Regions from separate parts of the Streptomyces sp. NPDC006798 genome, predicted to be linked through region 2. Evidence: riboswitches for the same ligand, from Rfam matches in the RefSeq annotation. Region 2 holds a riboswitch; each other region holds the start of a gene.
What was found. A riboswitch is a leader RNA that binds a small molecule or an ion and turns the genes downstream of it on or off. The one in region 2 is predicted to bind cyclic di-AMP.

Region 1: linked by a shared signal. The riboswitch ahead of ABZ714_RS09730 (LysM peptidoglycan-binding domain-containing M23 family metallopeptidase) and the one ahead of ABZ714_RS16145 (transglycosylase family protein) in region 2 are both predicted to bind cyclic di-AMP.
Region 3: linked by a shared signal. The riboswitch ahead of ABZ714_RS17460 (C40 family peptidase) and the one ahead of ABZ714_RS16145 (transglycosylase family protein) in region 2 are both predicted to bind cyclic di-AMP.
Region 4: linked by a shared signal. The riboswitch ahead of ABZ714_RS31920 (M23 family metallopeptidase) and the one ahead of ABZ714_RS16145 (transglycosylase family protein) in region 2 are both predicted to bind cyclic di-AMP.

What each region holds. Positions count from the first base shown of each region.
Region 1 is NZ_JBEYIS010000011.1:9,255-14,700, forward strand. Features, by position in the region: gene ABZ714_RS09720 (tyrosinase family protein) at 1-530, shown strand, start outside; gene ABZ714_RS09725 (SGNH/GDSL hydrolase family protein) at 610-1,410, opposite strand; gene ABZ714_RS09730 (LysM peptidoglycan-binding domain-containing M23 family metallopeptidase) at 1,608-2,618, opposite strand; cyclic di-AMP (ydaO/yuaA leader) riboswitch at 2,624-2,783, opposite strand; gene ABZ714_RS09735 (tyrosine-protein phosphatase) at 3,251-4,063, shown strand; gene ABZ714_RS09740 (DUF6126 family protein) at 4,127-4,306, opposite strand; gene ABZ714_RS09745 (XRE family transcriptional regulator) at 4,451-5,083, opposite strand; gene ABZ714_RS09750 (aspartate aminotransferase family protein) at 5,173-5,446, opposite strand, start outside.
Region 2 is NZ_JBEYIS010000020.1:79,522-84,967, reverse strand. Features, by position in the region: gene ABZ714_RS16150 (transglycosylase family protein) at 1-870, shown strand, start outside; cyclic di-AMP (ydaO/yuaA leader) riboswitch at 1,160-1,338, shown strand; gene ABZ714_RS16145 (transglycosylase family protein) at 1,342-2,070, shown strand; gene eno (phosphopyruvate hydratase) at 2,518-3,798, shown strand; gene ABZ714_RS16135 (septum formation initiator family protein) at 3,944-4,426, shown strand; gene ABZ714_RS16130 (DUF501 domain-containing protein) at 4,489-5,034, shown strand; gene ABZ714_RS16125 (Ppx/GppA phosphatase family protein) at 5,031-5,446, shown strand, end outside.
Region 3 is NZ_JBEYIS010000022.1:110,234-115,679, forward strand. Features, by position in the region: gene bioB (biotin synthase BioB) at 1-1,083, opposite strand, end outside; gene ABZ714_RS17450 (8-amino-7-oxononanoate synthase) at 1,311-2,501, shown strand; gene ABZ714_RS17455 (ATP-binding protein) at 2,761-3,243, shown strand; gene ABZ714_RS17460 (C40 family peptidase) at 3,357-3,836, opposite strand; cyclic di-AMP (ydaO/yuaA leader) riboswitch at 3,840-4,001, opposite strand; gene ABZ714_RS17465 (hypothetical protein) at 4,350-4,670, opposite strand; gene ABZ714_RS17470 (ATP-dependent Clp protease proteolytic subunit) at 4,667-5,302, opposite strand.
Region 4 is NZ_JBEYIS010000074.1:21,363-26,808, reverse strand. Features, by position in the region: gene ABZ714_RS31925 (PP2C family protein-serine/threonine phosphatase) at 19-1,287, shown strand; cyclic di-AMP (ydaO/yuaA leader) riboswitch at 1,692-1,838, shown strand; gene ABZ714_RS31920 (M23 family metallopeptidase) at 1,850-2,845, shown strand; gene ABZ714_RS31915 (PrsW family intramembrane metalloprotease) at 3,001-4,317, opposite strand; gene trmB (tRNA (guanosine(46)-N7)-methyltransferase TrmB) at 4,786-5,446, opposite strand, start outside.

The DNA.
Region 1 (5,446 bases), on a different contig from region 2:
GGGCCCCGGACTTCCTCGGCGGCACCGGCCGCGCCCTGGACGATCAGGTCATGGACGGCCCGTTCGCCTACTCCACGGGCAAGTGGAACATCACCGTCGGGGTCGATACCGGGGTGTTCCTCAAGCGCTCTCTCGCCAGCTGGGTCCCGACGCTGCCCACCGCGGCCCAGGTCGCCGACGCCCTGGCCCTGACCACCTACGACTCGGCGCCGTTCCGGGACGGTTCGAGCGGCTTCCGTGCCCGGCTGGAGGGCGCGGACGGCTACTACGCCATGCACAACCGGGTCCACCGGTGGGTCTGGGGCCACATGGAGACCGCCACGTCCCCCAACGACCCGGTGTTCTGGCTGCACCACGCCTATGTCGACAAGCTCTGGGCCGACTGGCACGCGCTCCACCCGGCCAGCGCCGAGTACCTGCCCAGCACCAGCACGACCGGCGCGGTGGCCCTGAACGAGAACATGGCCCCGTGGACCAACACCACACCGGCCAGTCTGCTGGACCACACCCAGTGGTACACCTACGCCTGACGGTCCCGGTGTGACCGGATGACCGGATGACCGCGTCCGAGGGCCCGCTCCCGGTACGGGCGGGCCCTCGGACCCGGCGTCACAGCGGCAGCAGATCGGGCCGCTTGGCCTCCACATGGTCGCCGGAGCTCTCGCCCCGCAGCCGCCGTCCGATCCACGGCGCCAGGTACTCGCGCGCCCACTGGATGTCGTCGCGCCGTACCTCCAGCGTGCCCCGCAGCGGAGTCGGCGGCCACGGCTGGTCGGGGTCGGCCGGGATGTCGAGCCCGAGCACCTGACCCGCCCGCAGGGCGACCCGGGTATGCCCCTCCGGCGACAGATGGAGCCGGTCGGGGTCCCAGGCCCGGCGGTCCTGTACGGACCGGAGCGACCACAGGTCCAGCACCGGGCAGTCGTAGCGGTCGGCGATGGCCCGGACATGGGCCGTATAGGTGGCGATCTTGCCGCGCAGATGGCGCAGTACCGGAATGTCACGGGTGTCGAAGCCGGTGGTGACCATGACGGTGCCGACGGCCCCGGTCAGTTCGGCGACGGCCCGCTCGAACCGCTCCGCCACGTCGTCCGGGTCGCTGCCCGGGCGGATGATGTCGTTGCCCCCGGCGCAGAACGACACCAGGTCCGGGGCGAGCGCCCGCGCCCTGGGCACCTGCTCCGCCACGATCTGGTCGAGGAGCCGGCCGCGTACGGCCAGATTGGCGTACCGGAAGGTGCCTTCCGGTACGCGGTCGGCGAGCAGTACCGCGAAGCGGTCCGCCCAGCCGACGTAGGTTCCATCGGGTCCCGGGTCCCCCACGCCCTCGGTGAAGCTGTCACCGATCGCCGCGTACGACCCGATCCCGCCGGTCATCACTGTGCTCGAATCGTCTCCCACGGCAACCATCCTCCCCTCCCGGATGTGACCTACGCGACCGTAGGGAGGGGTTGACGGGCCGTGATCTATCACACCGTGATCCCGCGACCGGCCGGGAATACACCGCGTCCCCCACGACAGGGGTGTCGTGGGGGACGCGAGTTCGGCGGGCTCGGCCCGCCCGACGGGCTCAGCAGGTCGAGCCGGGCCCGGCGCGCTCAGCGGGCTCAGAGGTCGACGCCGTGGCTCCGCAGATGGGCGACGGGGTCGATGTCGGAGCCGTAGCCCGGTCCGGTACGGACCTCCAGGTGCAGATGCGGGCCGCTGGAGTTGCCGGTCGAACCGGCGAGGCCGATCTGCTGTCCGCCGCTGACGGTCTGGCCGGCGGCGACGGAGAGGGAGGAGAGATGGGCGTACTGCGAGTAGGTGCCGTCGGTGTGCTGGATGACGACCTCGTTGCCGTACGCACCGGCCCAGCCGGCGGAGACGACGGTGCCGGGGCCGATGGACTTGATGCTGGTCCCGGTGGGCACCGCGAAGTCGACACCGGTGTGGTAGCCGCTGGACCACATGGCGCCGGAGGCGCGGTACGGGGTGCTGACGGCGCCGTCGACCGGGGCGGACCAGCCGCCCGTGGCCGGGGCGGACTCGGGGGCGGGCTCCGCGGCGGCGGGCTCGGCGGCCGGGGCCGGGGCGGCCTCCTTCGCCGGGGCGGGCTCGGCGGCGGGGGCCGGGGCGGCGGCCCGGGCGCCGTCGCGGGAGGCGCGGTCGGCCTTGCCGGTCTCCGCCTTCTTCTCGGCCTTCTTCTCGGCCTTCTTCTCGGCCTTCGCCGGCTTGTCGCCGGTCCCGGACTGCGGGCGCTCGGCGCCGCCGCCGTTCAGGGTGAGCTTCAGACCGGGGTGGATCAGGGACGGGTCGTCGCCGACGGCCGTACGGTTGTCGGCGTACAGCTGCTGCCAGCCGCCCTCGACGTCGCGCTCGAACGCGATCCCGGACAGATGGTCACCGGCGACGACGACATAGGTCGTGGCTCCGGTGGCGGCCTTCCCGGCGGCGGCCGGGGTCGCGGGGGCGGCCGGGGCGACGGCGGCCGTCACCGGGGCGGCGGGTTCGGCGGCGTGGGCGCCGGTGGCCCCGATCAGGGGCAGGGCGATGGCGGCTCCGCCGGTGCCGGCGGCGACGATGCCGCGTGTGATGACCGTCGTCCGGGGACGGCGGTGCTTACCCTTTCCGGGCATGGCGCGATTCCTCTCCGGCGCCTGCGAGGTGAGCTGTCGGGTTCGGGCTGGAGTTGCCCGGCCGCGCCCGTCGGGCACGGCTTCACCCCGAGCCGTCCGGTCGCCCGGATCGGCGTACTACCTGGGTCCCCCGCTCCTGCCACGTGGTTCGGGTGAAGGAAAGTCCGGGCGGCGGCAGGATTCGGCGGTCCGTCCGGAGTCCGGTGAACCTAAACCGGCCATGTCGTCAGGAACAAGCCAAGCGGTACGGGAGCGGCCGGGGTCGATCTTGCGGGAACCCCGGGGCCGGTCACCCTCCGTGGAGACCCCGGGGTCAACTCCCCAGCGCCGGGGGCGTCACGCCCGGCGCCCCCCGCCACACAACGTCACGATTGTGATCCTGCTCATGACGACCACCCATCTCCCCATGAGACAGGGCATGTTCGACCAAGCACCTATTGGGCATGAATACGGACAGAACCCTACGATCCTCTGATGGCTCGGCCGCTCTCCGGCCCCGCCCGGACACCGTGACGGCACCGCTCCGGCCCGGTCGGACAAGAAGATTGCCCGAGGGAACCGATGTCGTATCGTCGGGTTCACGCCACCGTCGGCGTCCGAGCCGACGGCAGTGACGCCACAGGGAGCCCTCAGTGACGCAGCAGGTGCCGCAGGTTCCGTCCACCGAGCCCGAGCTGGCCGGGGTCCGCAACTTCCGCGACGTCGGCGGCATGCCGACCCTCGACGGGCGGACGGTGCGCCACGGCCGCCTCTACCGCAGTGGCCATCTGGCCCATGCCACCGGGAGCGACACCGCCTTCCTCGCCGGTCTCGGCCTCCATACGATCTTCGACTTCCGCAACGCGGCCGATATCCGGATCGAGGGCCCGGACGTGACCCTGCCGGGGGTACGGAATCTCAATCTGCCGCTGAGCGACCCCGCCGACGGCGCCGAGTTCTGGCAGGTGGTCCACCGGGGCGATCTGCCCCAGCTGCGGTCCCTGCTGGCGGACGGCCGGGCGGCGGACCGGATGACGGAGTCGTACCGGACCCTGATCGCGGGCCGGACCGGCGAGCACGGCCGGGTACTGCGCACCCTGGCCGAGGACAGCGTCCCGGCCCTGATGCACTGCGCCGCGGGCAAGGACCGGGCGGGTCTCTCGATCGCGGTGACCCTGCTGGCGGTCGGGGTGGAGCGGGAGGCGATCGAGGCGGACTATCTGAAGTCCAACGATCCGCACCGCCGCTATCTGGTCCGGCGGGCCGACGACGCGCCCGCCGGGACGTCCGGCGAGGTGATGGAGCTGCTGAGCCCGCTGTTCGACGCGCGCCCGGCCTATCTGCGGGCCGCGTTCGACACCATCGACACGGCCTGGGGCGGAACCGAGGAGTATCTGTCCCGGGGTCTCGGCCTGACCCCGGAGACCCGGGACCGGCTGCGGGAGCGGCTGCTCACCTCGGTCTGACCAGCGGCGCCCCGACACCCGACGCCCCCGGCGCCTGACGGGCCCGGGGCGTATTCCCGACGGCTACTTCGCGCCGACCTCGAAGAGGAGATAGAGGAAGCCCGCGAAGACATGTCCGGCCACGAGATAGGCGAAGAGCCGGATCCAGATCCCCTTGGGGAACTTGCCCTCCTCCTTCCGCTCGCGGACGGGCCGGTCGGCGGGGACTGCCGTGCCCTCGCCCGCGGTGGGGTTCTCGACCATGACGGCCTCTGCTTTCTCCGGCCCGGGGGCCGGGGCTGTCTCCCGGCCCGGCCGGAAGGGGTTCCCGGCCGGTCACCGGGACCGGTCGGGCGGTTCTGACGGTCGTCGGGGACCGGGCGGCGGAGCCGGACCGGCCCGGGGCCGTCAGAAGTGCGGATGGAAGATATCGGGGCTCTGGAGCAGCGTATGGACGAAGATCATCTCCGCTCCGTCCCTGGTCGCGGCGGTGATCCGGTGCGGGGTGAGGGAGTCGTAGTGCGCGCTGTCACCGGGGCCCAGCTCGTGCGCGGTGTCGCCGAGCGACAGCCGGACCCGGCCGTCGAGGACGTAGAGCCACTCCTCGCCGGGGTGCTGGCGGACCAGCTCGCCCTGGGCGCCGTAGGGCACGATCAGCCGTAGCGACTGCATGGCCCGGCCCGCTCCGCCGACCTGGTGGTACGTCCACCCGTCGGCCTGGGACGGCTCCCGGCTCCCGGCCCTGATGACCGGGTCGTGCTCCGGCGACGACTCCCCCAGCAGCTCGGAGACTGTCGTACCGTAGATCCTGGCGAGACCGAGCAGCATCGGCAGCGACGGCTGGCGGCGGCCGGTCTCCAGCCGGGAGAGATGCGCGGGCGAGAGCCCGGCGCGATGGGCCGCGGCCTCCAGGGTCAGTCCGCGCCGGCGGCGCAGATCGCGGAGCCTGGGCGCCACGTCGGGCAGCGACTCCGGCGCTTCCGGCCCGCCGGGCGCCGTGGATCGGGGGTCCGGGGGGTGGCCCCCGGGAGGACTCTGCATACGTCCATTGCGCCAGGAAAATGCCTCTGAGGCAACTTTCTTGCCCCAGAGGCAAAAAATTCCCGGACGCATGATCTTCGAACTGACGGTCAGCGCTGTGCCATGGCCTGCTTGACCAGGGTTTTCCCGAAGTCCCAGAGCAGTCCGCCCCCGCTGTGGGCCTCGTCCATGACCGCCGTGAAGGCGGTGACGAAGCGGTCCACCTCCGGCTCGCCGATGATCAGCGGCGGAATCAGCTTGATCACCTCCAGATGGTCGCCGGAGACCTGGGTGAGAATCCGGTGCTTGTGCAGCAGCGGTACCACCACCATCTGGGCGAAGAGGCCCTTGCGGGCGGTCTGCAGCATCGCCCAGCGGCCCCGC
Region 2 (5,446 bases):
GGCAACGGCTACTACGGCGGTCTCCAGTTCTCCCAGGAGACCTGGGAATCCTTCGGTGGTTCGCAGTACGCCGACCGGCCCGATCTGGCGAGCCGCTCCCAGCAGATAGCCGTGGCCGAGAAGGTGCTCGCGGCCCAGGGCGCCAAGGCGTGGCCGTCCTGCGGTGCCAACGCCGGGCTCGGGGCGGGCGCCTCGACCGGGATCGACCCGGGCGCCGACCCGGTGCCGAGCGGCCCGGCCGCGAAGCGCGCCGCGGACGCGGCCAAGGAGACCGCTCCGGCCGAGCCGCGTGGCGCGGGCGGCAGGGACGCCGGTGCGGCGGCGCCCAAGGCGGACGCGGCACAGAAGAAGGAGGCGCCCGGCAAGTCCGCCGAGGCCCCCGGGACCGGCAAGCACCGCGGTACGCCCGCGACGGAGCCTGGCACGGCGGGCGGCGGCGCTCCGAAGGCCGGTGCCGACGCGGGTGCGGACGCCGGCGCGGGAGCCCGTACCGACGCGGCGGCCCCGGACACCTCCGCCGTGGACGCCATCGACCCGTCCCGGATGTCCGGCCCCGACCGGACGTCCCGCGGTGACACCCCGGGCCGGGCCGACGCCCGGAACCAGGGCGACCCGGGCGGTGCGGGCGGATCCGGTGCGAAGGCCCCCGCGAACGGGACCACCGCGACGGACAGTAAGGACACCGCGGGCGAAACCGCCCCGGCGTCCGGTAGCTACACGGTGCGCACCGGCGACAATCTCTGGGCCATCGCGGAGGCGAAGGACGTCCCCGGCGGCTGGCCGGCGCTCTACGAGGCCAACCAGAAGGTGGTCGGAGCTGATCCCGACCTCATCCTGCCTGGCCAGAGCCTTGATCTTCAGCCGAAGTAGCCTGCGTACCGGCGAAACTGACGTAGTGATTCGTCGGTAAATGTCCGGTTTCGCGTAAGTGAGACATGAGTCTCTTTGCCCGGACCGCCGCCCCGGCCCTTCCGGAATTGCCTATTCCGCGCGCCACCTGCGGAAACGCAAGTTACCGGAGGGGCGGGATGGGCGATTTGACCACGATGTTCCGTCTTTGAAGAACCGGGACGGCTGTGGCTACGGTCTGGACCGCTCGCCAAAGCGGGCACCACTGACCGTCACGCCGAAATCCTGCCGTCGGTCGGGGGGAACAGTCGTCGCGACAGCGCCGAAGGCAGGAGCGGGGGACCCAGGTTCGTGCCGGTCCGCCCACCGTCCGTGAGGACGGCGGGACCCGGCTAGGGGTGAAGCCGTACGACCCGAGGGTCGTCCGGCCGGGCAACTCACTGCGCCCGAACCCGACAGCTCACCTCGTAGGCGTCGGTGAGGAGATCCGCCATGCTGTTCGCCACCAAGGGCAAGCACCGCCGTCCGTCCAAGGCCGCCAAGTTCGCCGCCTTCGCCGGGATCACCGGTGCCGCCATCGCCGCCCCGCTGATGGGCGCCACCTCCGCCTCCGCCGCCACCGCCGCCGAGTGGGACAAGGTCGCCCAGTGCGAGTCCGGCGGCAACTGGTCCATCAACACCGGCAACGGCTACTACGGCGGACTCCAGTTCTCCCCGTCGACGTGGGCCGCCTTCGGTGGCACCAAGTACGCGTCCAACGCGCACCTGGCCTCCAAGGCCCAGCAGATCGAGATAGCCGAGAAGGTCCTCGCGGGCCAGGGCAAGGGCGCCTGGCCGTCCTGCGGCGTCGGCCTCTCCAACACCCCGTACGGCGGCGGCGCGGCCGAGCAGGCCCCCGCCCAGCCGAAGCAGGAGCAGCCCAAGAAGCAGGCCGCGCCCAAGGCCGCGCCGAAGGAGCAGAAGCGGGCCGAGGCCCCGACCACCCGCTCCGAGCGCGCCGAGGCCCCGGCCCAGAAGCAGGCGCCGAAGAAGTCCCAGGGTCCCGCCAAGGGCTTCCTGAAGGGCGACGGCACGTACGAGGTCAAGGCCGGCGACACGCTGAGCAAGATCGCCGAGGCCGAGCAGGTCAAGGGTGGCTGGCAGCAGCTCTTCGAGCTGAACGAGGACATCGTCGACGACGCCGACGTGATCTTCCCGGGCCAGCTGCTCCACCTGAGCTGACCCCGGACGGGCCCCGGGCCGCCGCCGTCCCCGCGGCGGCCCTCCCCCCACAGGTCCGTCCCCCCGGCCGTCCTCGCGCGGAATCCCCTCACGGGCCCCGGCACGGAGACGGCCACCACCCCGGGCCGGCGCGACTCCCCCGTACGCGCCGGTCCGGGGTTTCCCGTATCACCCCCGGACCGCCCCCGCGCCGGCCCCGCCCCACGGCCCCGGACGGCGGCCCCGCCGGCCCTTCCGTACACCCGTCTGAGCGGACGAGAGCGCAGGTGAGAGCCGCTACCGGCGGGTAGCGGCACGGCCTTCGCCGGTCACCGCGATTCTTCGTACTCTTTTTCGTCCCAGGGGGCGGGCATCGGCGGGACGGCGCCCCCCGTCCGGTTAGGCTCGTGACCACAAGGGCCGAAACAAACCCGCATCCCACGCGTCACATCCCAGAAGGAGATGCTCGTGCCGTCCATCGACGTCGTCGTAGCCCGGGAAATCCTCGACTCCCGGGGCAACCCCACGGTCGAGGTCGAGGTGGGCCTCGACGACGGCAGCACCGGCCGTGCTGCCGTGCCCTCCGGTGCCTCCACCGGTGCCTTCGAGGCCATTGAGCTCCGCGACGGGGACCCCAACCGCTACCTGGGCAAGGGTGTCGAGAAGGCCGTCCTGGCCGTCATCGAGCAGATCGGCCCGGAGCTGGTCGGCTACGACGCCACCGAGCAGCGCCTGATCGACCAGGCCATGTTCGACCTGGACGCCACCGACAACAAGGGCTCCCTCGGCGCCAACGCCATCCTCGGCGTCTCCCTCGCCGTGGCGCACGCCGCCTCCGAGGCGTCCGACCTGCCGCTCTTCCGCTACCTCGGCGGCCCGAACGCGCACCTGCTGCCCGTCCCGATGATGAACATCCTCAACGGCGGATCCCACGCGGACTCCAATGTCGACATCCAGGAGTTCATGATCGCGCCGATCGGCGCCGAGTCCTTCTCCGAGGCCCTGCGCTGGGGCACCGAGGTCTACCACACCCTCAAGAAGGTGCTGAAGGGCCGCGGCCTCTCCACCGGCCTCGGCGACGAGGGCGGCTTCGCGCCGAACCTCGGCTCCAACCGCGAGGCGCTCGACCTCATCCTCGAAGCGATCAAGGAGGCCGGTTACACCCCCGGCCGCGACATCGCGCTGGCGCTCGACGTCGCCGCCTCCGAGTTCTACAAGGACGGCGTCTACGAGTTCGAGGGCAAGTCCCGGACCGCCGCCGAGATGACCGAGTACTACGCCGAGCTGGTCGAGGCGTACCCGCTGGTCTCCATCGAGGACCCGCTGTTCGAGGACGACTGGGACGGCTGGAACACCATCACCGCGAAGCTCGGCACCAAGGTGCAGCTCGTCGGCGACGACCTGTTCGTCACCAACCCCGAGCGGCTGGCCCGCGGCATCGAGGAGAACTCGGCCAACGCCCTGCTGGTCAAGGTCAACCAGATCGGGTCCCTCACCGAGACCCTCGACGCGGTCGAGCTGGCCCAGCGCAACGGCTTCAAGTGCATGATGTCGCACCGCTCCGGCGAGACCGAGGACGTCACCATCGCCGACCTGGCCGTCGCCACCAACTGCGGCCAGATCAAGACCGGCGCCCCGGCCCGCTCCGAGCGCGTCGCCAAGTACAACCAGCTCCTCCGGATCGAGGAGATCCTGGACGACGCGGCCGTCTACGCGGGCCGCAGCGCGTTCCCCCGCTTCAAGGGCTGACACCCGGGGGCAGCGGCAGGAGCCGATGCCCCCCGACGGCTGACCGGCACCCCGGCAGCCCGTCGTACGTCACGTCCCCGGCCGCGGTCCCGTACCGTGTCCGGGGACGTACGCGTGTCGGCACCGAGCAGGGGAGGCGGACGGAATGGCCCGCAGGACCGCCCGGACCGGTGGTGACCGGTTCTCCACCGCGACCAGGCTGCGGCTGATCGGGGAGCAGACCGCCGCCCGGGTCTACCGCTCCCAGACCAAGCGGCAGGCCCGCCGCTCCCGGCTCACCGGCCGGGCCGCCTTCCTCGCCCTGATCGTCTGCTCCCTCGTGGTCGCCCTCGCCTACCCGATGCGGCAGTACGTCTCCCAACGCGGCGAGGTCGCCGAGCAGCGGGACCGGCGCGCCGAGGCCGAACGGCAGGTCGAGCGGCTGCGCGACGAGAAGGCCCGGCTGCGGGACGATATGTACATCCGCAGGCTGGCCCGGGAGCATCTGCACTACGTGGAGCCCGGCGAGACCGGCTACACCATGATCGACCCCGAGGCGGCCGAGCGGCGCCGCACCGACCAGGGCTCGGGCGACCGGCCCTGGTACTCCAACGTCTGGGAGGGCGTCGACACCGCGGACCGCGAGTGACGCGTCCCGTACGACCCCTCCCCGCGCAGTACCCGTACGCACCATCCGGACCCAAGGCAGGCATGGAAACCCCTCCTCCCACCACCGAGCACACCGCCCCCACGGACGCGGACATCGCGGCCTTCGAGGAGCAGCTCGGACGGCCGCCGCGCGGGCTGCGCGCGATCGCCCACCGCTGTCCCTGCGGACTGCCGGACGTGGTCGAGACCGCGCCCCGGCTGCCCGACGGCACCCCCTTCCCCACGCTCTACTACCTGACCTGCCCGCGCGCCGCCTCCGCGATCGGCACGCTGGAGGCGAACGGCGTGATGAAGGAGATGTCGGAGCGGCTGGCGGCCGACCCCGAGCTGGCCGCCGCCTACCGGGCCGCGCACGAGGACTACATCGCCCGCCGGGACGCGATCGAGGAGCTGAAGAACTTCCCCAGCGCCGGTGGCATGCCGGACCGGGTGAAGTGCCTGCACGTCCTGGTCGGCCACTCGCTGGCCGCCGGGCCCGGGGTCAACCCGCTGGGCGACGAGACGATCGCGATGCTGCCCGAGTGGTGGCGCAAGGGCCCGTGCGTGACGCCGTGCGGCGCCGCCGAGCCCGCGGAGGCCGGGGCATGACCCGGGTCGCCGCCGTCGACTGCGGTACGAACTCCATCCGCCTCCTCGTCGCCGACCTGGACCCGGCGACCGGCGCGATGACCGAGCTGGACCGGCGGATGACGATCGTCCGGCTCGGCCAGGGCGTGGACCGGACCGGCAGGCTCGCCCCCGAGGCGCTGGAGCGCACCTTCGCGGCCTGCCGCGAGTACGCCGCCGTGATCGCGGAGCACGGCGCGGAACGGGTCCGCTTCGTCGCCACCTCCGCCTCCCGCGACGCCGAGAACCGGGCCGACTTCACCGCGGGCGTCCTCGCCGTCCTCGGGGTCGAACCCGAGGTCGTCACCGGCGACCAGGAGGCCGAGTTCTCCTTCACCGGCGCCACCCGCGAACTGCCGGGCCACGAGGAGCGGCTGGTCGTCGACATCGGCGG
Region 3 (5,446 bases), on a different contig from region 2:
GGCCGCCTCGGCGGTACCGGCGGCGTCCCCGGCCCCGGACGGCGCGTGCGCGTGGGCGCCGCCGCAGCCCCCGGCGGCCGCCCGGTGCGGCGGCAGTGTCGTCGTCCCGGCGCCCTCCACCTCGAAGCCCGCGTCGGCGATCATCTCCAGATCGGCCCGGCCCGCCTGCCCCTCGCTCGTCAGGTAGTCGCCGAGGAAGACCGAGTTGGCCGGATGGAGCGCGAGCGGCTGCAGGGTGCGCAGATGGATCTCCCGGCCCGCGCCGAGCCGTACCTCCACATCGGGGCAGACGAACCGGACCATCGCCAGGATCCGCAGACAGCGCTGCGGCGACAGATGCCAGTCCTTCGCCAGCGGAGTGCCCTCGAAGGGGATCAGGAAGTTCACCGGAACGGAGTCCGGATCCAGCGCCCGCAGGGCGAAGACCACACCGACCAGGTCCTCGTCCGTCTCGCCCATCCCGGCGATCAGCCCCGAGCAGGGGGAGAGCCCGGCCGTCCGGGCCCGCCCGACGGTGTCCACCCGGTCCGCGTAGGTATGGGTGGTGGTGATGCCCGCGTAAGTCGCCTCGGAGGTGTTCAGATTGTGGTTGTACGCATCGGCGCCCGCCGCCCGCAGCCGCTCCGCCTGCCCGTCGGAGAGCAGCCCGAGACAGGCGCAGACCTCGACGTCCTCGTTCCGTTCCTTGATCGTCTCGATGGTGCGGGAGACCCGCTCCACATCGCGGTCCGTCGGGCCCCGGCCGCTCGCCACCAGGCAGACCCGCTTGGCGCCGCCCGCGACCCCCGCGGCGGCCGCGTCGGACGCCTCCTCCGGCTTGAGCCAGGTGTACTTGAGAATGCCCGCGGTCGACCCCAGCCGCTGCGAGCAGTACGAGCAGTCCTCGGGACAGAGCCCCGACTTGAGATTGACGAGATAGTTGAGTTTCACCCGCCGCCCGAACCACTGACGGCGCACCCGGCCCGCCGCGGCCACCACATCGAGTACGTCGTCGTCGGAGGTCGCCAGAACCGCCAGCGCCTCGTCCCGGGTCGGCGGCTCGCGCCGCAGCCCCTTCTCCACCAGCCTGTCGAGAAGCTCCATGGCGCCGATCCTGGCGTACCTGACTCCCCCCGGGAAAGTCGGAATCTCACAACAGACCGCCGACGAAGTGTGTGTATGACCACATGTAGAGCCGGGGCGCGCCCGGTTAGCCTCTGTGAGCTGCCTACAAAAGGAAGCAGTCGACGACGGACGCCCGAACAGCGCCGCCCGGCGGCCACGACCGCCCGGCGGCGGAACCCACGGGAACGAGCGGGGGAGCGCGACAGATGCCCGATGACCCCTTCGACTGGCTCGACGAGGAGGCCGCGCGCCGGGAGCGCGCCGGGCTCGTCCGCGCGCTCCGGCCGCGCCCCGCCGACCCGGAGACGCTCGATCTCGCGGGCAACGACTATCTGGGCCTCACCCGGCATCCCGAGGTGGTGGCCGCCGCTGCCGCCGCCGCGCACCGCTGGGGCGCGGGCGCCACCGGCTCGCGGCTGGTCACCGGAAGCACCACCGCGCACGCCGCCCTGGAACGCGAACTCGCCGCGTTCTGCGGCTTCGAGGCCGCCCTCGTACTGGCCTCCGGCTACGCCGCCAATCTGGCCGCCGTCACGGCGCTCGGCGGACCGGGTTCGCTGATCGTCTCGGACGCCGCCAACCACGCCTCGATCGTCGACGGCTGCCGACTCGCCAGGGCGGAGACCGAGATCGCCGCCCATGGCGACCCCACGGCCGTACGGAAGATCCTCGACGCCCATCCCGGCTACCGGGCGCTGGTCGTCACGGACGCGGTCTTCTCCGTCGACGGCGACGCGGCACCGCTGGCCGAACTCGCCGCGATCACCGCCGGGCGCGGCGCGGCGCTGCTGGTGGACGACGCGCACGGGCTCGGCGTCCTCGGTCCTGGCGGGCGCGGTACGCCGTACGCCGCCGGGATCGCCGGACACCCGGGCGTGGTGGCGACCGTGACGCTCTCCAAGTCCCTGGGCAGCCAGGGCGGCGCGGTGCTCGGCCCGGCCCGGGTCATCGCCCATCTGGTCAACACCGCGCGGACGTTCATCTTCGACACCGGGCTCGCCCCGGCGGCCGTGGGCGCGGCCCGGGCGTCGCTGCGGCTGCTGGAACGGGAGCCGGGCCGCGCCGACCGGGTCCGCGCGGTCGCCGCCGAGCTGTACGCCCGGCTCACCGGCGCGGGGCTGACCGCCGCGCGGCCCGACGCGGCGGTGGTGTCGGTACGGGCCCCCTCGCCCGCGGCAGCCGTCCGCTGGGCCGCCGACTGCCGGACGGCGGGGCTCCAGGTCGGGTGCTTCCGGCCCCCGTCGGTACCGGACGGGGTCTCCCGGATCCGGCTGACCGCCCGGGCCGATCTGACGGACGGGCAGATCGCCGCCGCGGTCGCCACGGTGATCGCCACCGCTCCGCCCGAGGCGCTGCCCCCGGGCCGGACACCCGTCCGGGCGGCTCCGGAGAGCTGAACGGCGGACCGAGGCCGGACATTTGCGTATGGGTATGGCCAAAAACGGTCTTGCGTAGCAGAGTTCACCGCTTCGGGCGACAGTTGTCCACAGATCTTGGCGGATCGTGCCTGCGGCGGCAGGATGAGGGGCAGTCCGACGCTCGGCGCCCCGCCGAAGCCGTCCGCGCGGCCCCGCCCCGGGCCGCCGGGAGCCGGGGGACCGGGACGTCGGAGGCGCGGCCGAGGCACGGCCGCGGCTGGGAAGGGACGGCGTCGCCATGGCGGATCTGCTGGAGAGTTCGATCACTCTGCCGAGCGACCCCGGGTCGGTGTCCGTGGCACGCGGACATGTCACCGATGTCGTCACCGAGTGGGGACTGCCGCCCGGCGGGGACATGGCCGACACCATCCGGCTGATCGTCTCCGAACTGACGACCAACGCGGTCCAGCACACCTTCGGCCAGTCGCCCACCTTCACCGTCGATCTGCTGCTGGAGCGCGACGAGGAGCTGAGGATCGGCGTGACGGACAGCCATCCGCGCCGGCCGCAGCGGCTGCCCGCCGCCGTCCGGCAGGACAACGGGCGGGGGATGGTCATCGTCCGCAGCCTCACCGCGCACAGCGGCGGGCGGCTGACGGTCACACCGACCCCGGACGGCGGCAAGACCGTCTGGGTCGCCCTGCCGTGGGCCCCGACGGCCCGGGACGGGGCCGTCCGGTATCAGGACCGGGGCCGGGCCCGCGGGCCCGGTGAGCCGTAGGGCACCGGCTCGCCACGGTACGGGCGGCGCGCCCCGGGGCCGCCCGGACACGCGGCGGCCCCGGAGAGGATCCCCCCCCCGGGGCCGCTACGCGACTCAGCTCCGCCGGAGCGTCACTTGACGCGTCCGTACGACACGCTCTTGGTCCAGATCTTGTCCAGCTTCACCCAGGAACCCCGCTTGGGCGAGTGCCAGATCTTCCCCTTCCCGGCATATATCCCGACGTGGTAGACACCGCCGCTGCCGTGGAAGAAGACCAGGTCTCCGGCCTGGCGCGACTTCACGGAGATCTTGCGGGTCTTGTTGTACTGCTGCTGCGCGGTCCGCGGGAGCTTCTTCCCCGCCTGCTTGTACGAGTAGACCGTCAGCCCCGAGCAGTCGAAGCGGGACGGGCCCGCCGCGCCGTACTTGTACGGTGCCCCCTTCTTGGACGCGGCGACCTTCAAAGCCTTGCCCGCGTGCGCCGTGGCGGCGGCCTGCGCCTCCGGCGTGCCGCCCGGTACGACCATCGAGGCACCGAGCGCCGCGATCGTCAGGGCGGACACGGTGCCCGCCCGGCCGAGCAGGGACGGGACGTTCATCTGCGCACTCATGCGCAACCCTTCGTCAGCCGCCTGTGAAGGATGACCTGTCGGGTTCGGGCGGACGAAGGTGCCCGGCCGCTGGCGCGGCTTCACCCCGAGGGACTTCCGGATCGATCGCTCCGGCCGTCCCGTACTGCCTGGGTCCTCCACTCCTGCCGAATGCACTTCTGTCGACCAGTCATCCGGGACAGCGGCAGGACTCGGCGTCCGCCCGGACCGCCCCGCCGAGGTGACGGGGGCTTGTCGTCCCACGGATCTTGACCCATCAAGTGCCGGATTTCGAAGCCAAAACGGCGATATGTGAGTTTCGCCACGAATGCGCCGTTCGTATGAATCGGACCGGCGCGGCGCGTCTCCGTGGACACCCGAAGGGCCGCTCACCAGGCCGGGGATAGGACTTTCCGGTAGAGGGATCGTCGGTCCGGCGCAACTCGACCGTAGTCGTTACCCGCGGTTCGACTCCACCGATCGAGGGAGGAGTTATCCCACTCGAACGGCGGTTGACGGACGGTCGACGGGGCGTCAGCGCGACGGCGGTTTCGGGATCGTGACCCGGAATGTCCGCCTTTCGCCGTCGAGTACGCGCAGGGCGTCCGCGAGAGTCGCGGTATGCAACTCGCTCTCTCCCCGGTGATGCATCAGCGTCAGGGCGTCCCGGAGCTCGATCGCCCGCGCCACCAGGGCCTGGGCGGCCCGCAGGGCGCCGTAGGTCTGTTCCGAGCGGGCCGGATTGATCCGGCCCACCAGATCGGCGACGGCGAGATAGGCGTCGAGCAACTCCCCCTCGGCGCGGGTGAGCGCGGGCAGCGGCGGAAGCTCGGGGCGAGGTACGGAAGGGGTCATCGCGAGCCGCCGGGCCGAGAGCTCTTCCGGCTGTCGATCACATGGTCCACCAGGCCGTACTCCTTCGCGCCCGCCGCGTCCAGGAAGAGATCGCGCTCCAGATCGGCCGTGATCCCCGGCTCGGTCCGGCCGGTGTGCCGGGCCAGCAGCTCCGTCGTCAGGGCCCGTTGGCGCAGCAGCTCCCGTGCCTCGATCTCCAGATCGGACGGCATACCCCGCATCGGCTCGTCGAGGGCGGGCTGCCGCAGCACGATCCGCGCGCCCGGCAGCGCCATCCGCTTCCCCGGCGCCCCGGCCGCGAGCAACAGGGCGGCCGCCGCGGCGACCTGGCCGATACAGGTCGTCTCCACATCGCAGGTGATCACCTGCATCGTGTCGTAGACCGCCAGCGCCGCACTGAGCGAGCCGCCGGGGGAGTTGAGATAGAGAGCGATGTCCCGGTCCGGGTCGGCGTGTTCGAGATGGAGGAACTGGGCGATCGCGTCATTGGCCGCCGTGTCGTCCACCGGGGTGCCGATGAAGATGATCCGCTCCTCCAGCAGCTTGCTGTACGGATCCATGGTCCGGACGCCCCGGCCGGTCCGCTCGGTGAGCTGGGGAAGGACATAGCGGGCGGCGGGACGGCTGGTCATGGCGTACCTCGTTCCTCGGGTCCTGTCGTCTGTAAAAAATGTACAGGACGTACAGTTCATCGGGAGGGTGTCGACCGGGAATCACCGAACGAATCCCCTGGTCGGGGCGGCGATTTCGCCCTCGGCGAGCGGGGGCGGGCGGCC
Region 4 (5,446 bases), on a different contig from region 2:
GGGGGGAGGAGAGCATCCGTGGCGGAGGAAGAACAACCGAACCTGTCCGGTGGTGCCCGGCGACTCGCCCGGATGCTGCCGTCGCTGATGATCATCGTGGGTGTGGTCTTCGACCTCTCGACCCCGTCGAAGTTCACCGCCGCCCCGATGTTCACGGCCGCCCCGCTGCTCGCCGCGCCCTTCTTCTCCTTCTCCGTCACCCTGGCGACCGGGATCTTCGCCGTACTGACCGAACTGGCCCTCGACTTCTACAACAGCCTGCTCGACGAGACCCAGGCGTATACCGAGCTGACCACCGTGATCACCGTCTCGGCGCTGGCCCTCTTCATCAACCGGGTCATCACCCGGAGCCAGCAGCGGCTCGCCTCCGCCCGGGTGATCGCCGAGACCGCGCAGCGCGCCGTGCTGCCCACACCCGCCGAGGAGATCGGCGGGCTACGGGTCGCCGCCCGGTACGAGGCCGCCCTCGCCGACGCCTTCATCGGCGGCGACCTCTTCGCCGTCCAGGAGACCCGGCACGGGGTGCGGCTGGTGGTCGGCGACGTCCGGGGCAAGGGCCTGGGCGCGGTCGAGGCCGTGGCCGTCCTGATCGGCGCCTTCCGCGAGGCGGCCGAACGGGAGCCGACGCTGGAGGAGGTCGCCGCCCGGCTGGAGCAGGCCCTGGTCCGGGAGGGGCTGCGCAGGGGCGGCGACACCGAGGAGAACACGGCCCGCTACGAGGGCTTCGCGACTGCCGTGATCGCGGAGATCCCGCACGGGGCCGGGGTCGTACGGCTGCTCAACCGGGGGCACCCCGAACCGCTGCTGCTGCGGGGCGACGGCCGGGCCCGGTTCCTGCCGCCGGACGACGCGGCCCTGCCGCTGGGGATGCGGGAGCTGGGGGAGTGGCCGGGGCGGACCGAGACCCATCCGATGCCGGCCGGCTCGACCCTGCTGCTGTACACGGACGGGCTCTCCGAGGCGCGGAACCCGGCGGGGGCCTTCTACGACCCGGGGGAGCGGCTCGGGGGCCGGGTGTTCCCGGGGCCGGGGGAGCTGCTGGACGCGCTGGTCGACGACGTACGACGGCACACGGGCGGCGGATCCACGGACGACATGGCGCTGCTGGCGGTCACGGGGCCCTTGGTCACGGGACCTGAGTTCTCCGGGCGTGCGGTCTCCGGTACTCCGGCTTCCGATACCCCGTCTGCGGATGCCCCGGCTTCCGATACCCCGGCCTCCGGATCTGGGGCTTCCGGGTCCGCGGCCTCCGGATCCCCGACCCCCGGGACCCCCGAGGACGGCTGATCTCCGGATCCCGTAGGCCGGCTTCCGGCCCCGGTGGCCGAACCCCGCCGAGGGTCCGTCCGGCGCCGGGACAGGCGGCGCTCCGGGCTCTTGGATAAAGACTTGACCAACCCTTCGCCGGGTGTCGGCGCCTATGTGCCATTGCACAGCCCATTTATCGACCGAGAGTAACCGAGTCGTCGCTCTGCATATATCAATTGACGGTCCGTCAGTGGCCGCGAGCGCCCCGACGGGGCGTCAGGGACCCGTTTTGCCGGTCGGCTCGCCCGATTTGGCGAGCTTCTGTCCCGGTTGATCCACCAGATGGGTTTAACGATCATCAGGAACAGCTTGGAAAACATTCCCGGTGTCTATTAACGTTCGATAACGCAGCGCGGTCGTCCCAGCCGCCGTCAGGGCGGCTCCGTGCTCATGCGCCGAATCCCGCAAGGGAACCGGGGAACCACTTCTTGGGGTGAATCGGGTGACTCCGCAGCCTGCGGAGTCACGCGTAGGAGACCTTCCTGCTCCGAACCCGTCAGCTAACCCGGTAGGCGAGAAGGAAGGAAAGGAGCACGCCTCAGTGGCGTCCAACACCCCTGCCCCGCAAGCCCCCGCCGGGCCCGGGTACTCGCACTCCGGCTTCCGTGAGGACGGCGGTCCCGAGCGTTCCACCGACGAGTGGAACCCGAGCGCCGAGACCATCGGTTCCAACCGCGGCAAGCACCGCGTACTGCGCCAGCAGCGCCGGGCCTTCGCCCGCAGCTCCACCGTCCTCGGTGTCGGTGTCATCGCCGCGGTCGGCGCGGGCGGCATCGCCACCGCGCAGGACAAGGCCCCGATCACCATCTCCCTGCCCGACGGGCTCGGCGGCGACGAGGAGGGCCCCGCCCCGGTCGGCCTCGCCACCATGGGCGCCCCCGGTGCCCAGGCCGAGGAGGCCGACGCGGCCGCCGGTGACGCCCTGCGCTCCCGGATCCTCCAGCAGGCCGAGCAGCAGCAGGCCACCGCCGACGCGGAGCGCCGCGCCGCCGCCGAGAAGGCCGCCGCCGAACAGGCGGCCGAGGACGCGAAGCAGGCCGCCACCGACGCCAAGAAGAAGGCGGACGAGGCGAAGAAGAAGGCCGCCGAGGAAGCCAAGAAGAAGGCGGAGGCCGAGCGGCTCGCCAAGCTGGCGAAGAGCTTCTCGCCCCCTACCTCCAACTACCGGATCACCTCGGTCTACGGCCAGTCCGGCTCGATGTGGTCCTCCGGTCAGCACACCGGTGTCGACTTCGCCGCCTCGGCGGGCACCCCGACCAAGGCCGTCGGCGCGGGCACCATCAAGTCCGCCGGCATGGCGGGCGCGTACGGCCTCCAGACCATCCTCCAACTGAACGACGGCACCGAGGTGATGTACGCCCACCAGTCGTCGATCAACGTCAGCGTCGGCCAGAAGGTCGCCGCGGGCGACATGATCGGCCGGGTCGGCGCCACCGGCAATGTCACCGGCGACCACCTCCACCTGGAGGTCAGGACGCCCGGCGGCTCGGTGATCGACCCCCTGGCCTGGCTGCGCAGCAAGGGCGTTCCGGTCTAGGCAAACCCCCGCGGCCCGCTTCTCTCGTGGACCACCGGCAGTTCCGACGCATCACCCCCCGACGTCGGAGCTGCCGGTTTCCGCATGTCCGGGGCGGAATGTCCGGGGCGGCCGGGTTCGGGGCGGCCGGGTTCGGGCGCGGAACGCCGTACGGGTCAGACGCGGTACGGGTTGTACCCCTCGTAGTCGCGGTACGGCGGCGGCACCCGCACCGCGCCCGCCGCCCGGGCGCCGTAGGTGAGCGCCGGTCCCGCCACCGCCTTCCGGTTCCACATGTGGTGCAGCAACTCCTGCTCCCTCGCCACGAAGTCCGGGTCGGCGGCCCCGCGCGACGCCCGGTCGCGCAGAAAGGCCAGTGACGTCGCGAACCGTACGTACTCCGACACCGCGTGCGCGGCGGTCGGCCCCCCGGCCCGGCGGGCGAACGACCGGGCTTCGGACCTGGCCCGCATCGACGACAGCGCGGCGGGTTCGGCGGGCGCCAGCCAGCCCGCCGCGGCGTACGGCGGCAGCGCCACCGAGATCGTCCGCAGCTCCCGCTGCCGGGACCAGATCGTCAGCCAGGTCAGCAGCGCGAAGGCCGGGACCATGAACATCCCGTAGACCAGATAGAAGCCGAACGGGCCGAGGTAGGACGCCGAACCGTTCCAGAGCGCGTGCATCGCCATCGACAGCAGCAGCCCCAGCACGGGCAGGACGAACCGGCGCAGCCGGTGCCGTCGGGCCGCCATCGCCGCGAAGCCCAGTCCGAGACCGGTGAGCACGGTGAAGAGGGGATGCGCGAACGGCGACATGACGACCCGTACGAAGAACGTCGCCGCCGCCGAGGCGATACCCGAGCCGCCCGCCGACTGCTCCTCGTCGAAGGCCGTCCCGAGATAGAGGATGTTCTCGGTGAAGGCGAAGCCGGTCGCGGTGAAACCGGCGAACACCACACCGTCGACCAGACCGGTGAAGTGCCGCCGCCGGAAGAAGAAGAGCAGGAAGAGCGCGGCGGCCTTGGCGGTCTCCTCGACCACCGGGGCGACCAGGGTCGCGCCCAGATTGTCGGCGCTCGTCGGATCCGCGGTGGCGGTGGCGATCCACTGGATCGCGAAGGTGTTGGCCAGGATCGAGACCAGTGCCGCGGCGAAGGCGCCCCAGGCGAAGGCGAAGGCGAGGTTCCGCCAGGGCCGGGGCTCGACCCGGCCCAGCCAGCGGAAGGCCGCCAGCAGAAGGGGCACGGGCAGGGTGGCGAGACCGAGGCCGACCAGGAAGCCCTCGGAACCGGTCTGCTCCCGGACTATCGCCAGGATCACCAGCGCGCACAGGGCCAGCAGCAGGATCAGTATCCCGGCCCGGATCGCCTTGCTGCGCCAGATCCGGGAGACCCGCGGCTTGTAGCGCCAGCGGGAGCGCTCCGGCATGGCGTCGAAGACCGGCCGGGCGTCGTACGCGGGCACGGCGGGGCCGCCGGAGCCGCCGGTGCCCATCGGGCCGGTGGTCTGGGCGGTGCCGGTGGGCCAGGTGGCCTGGGTGGTGTCAGCGGTGTCGGTGGTGCTGATGGGTTCGGTGGTGTCGGTGGCGGGATTCGGCTGGTGCGGGTGGGACCGGGGCGGGGTTCCGGTCGCGTCCTCCGGTGGTACGGGCCGGGGCCCGGGCAACCCGGTGCGTTCCGGATCGGGTGGGGACGCCCCGGCCTCAGGGGGCGAGGGACGCGGTACGGGACGGGATGCGGACGGCTCGGACACCCGTCGACACTAACGATCCCCTGTGACAACCGGCGACGGGGCGCCGTGATCCCTGGCCGGTTCGCGCGATACACCACCGCGAATCGCCCCGACCGCGACCTTTCGAACGGCGTCCGGCGGCGCCGGACACCACCGCCCGGGGCCGTTCCACCCGGTCCGGGACCGCCCGTGGCCGTGCCGCCCGGAGGACGCTCCGCCGTGGCCGTGCCGTCAGACCCGGCGGAAGAGGAGATCCCGGACGACGTGGCCCTTGTCCAGACCCTGTCCCTCGAACCGGGTACGGGGCCGGAAGCCGGGCCTCGGCGCGAAGCCGCCGTCCTCGGCGGTGTTCTCGAAGCCGGGGTGCGCGGAGAGCACCTCCAACATCTGCTCCGCGTACGGCTCCCAGTCCGTCGCGCAGTGCAGTACGGCCCCCGGCTTCAGCACCCGCGCGGCCAGCGTCAGGAACTCGGGCTGGATCAGCCGCCGCTTGTGGTGCCGCTTCTTCGGCCACGGGTCGGGGAAGTACACCCGCATTCCGTCGAGCGCGCCGGGCGCCAGCTGCTCCCGCAGCAGGATGATCGCGTCACCGTTGGCCACCCGGACGTTGGTCAGCCCGTTCCGCTCGGCGAGGCCGAGGAGGTTGCCCTGCCCGGGGGTGTGGACGTCCACGGCCAGGATCCCGGTCCCGGGGTCGGCTGCGGCCATCCGCGCGGTCGCCTCGCCCATGCCGAAGCCGATCTCCAGGACGACGGGCAGCCCGTCGAACATCGCACCGAGATCGAGCACCTCCCGGCCGTCGATGTCGAGGCCCCAGACCGGCCAGAGCCGTCGCAGCGCGTCACCCTGCCCGGTGGTCACCCGGCTCCGCCGGGGCTGGAAGCTCCGGATC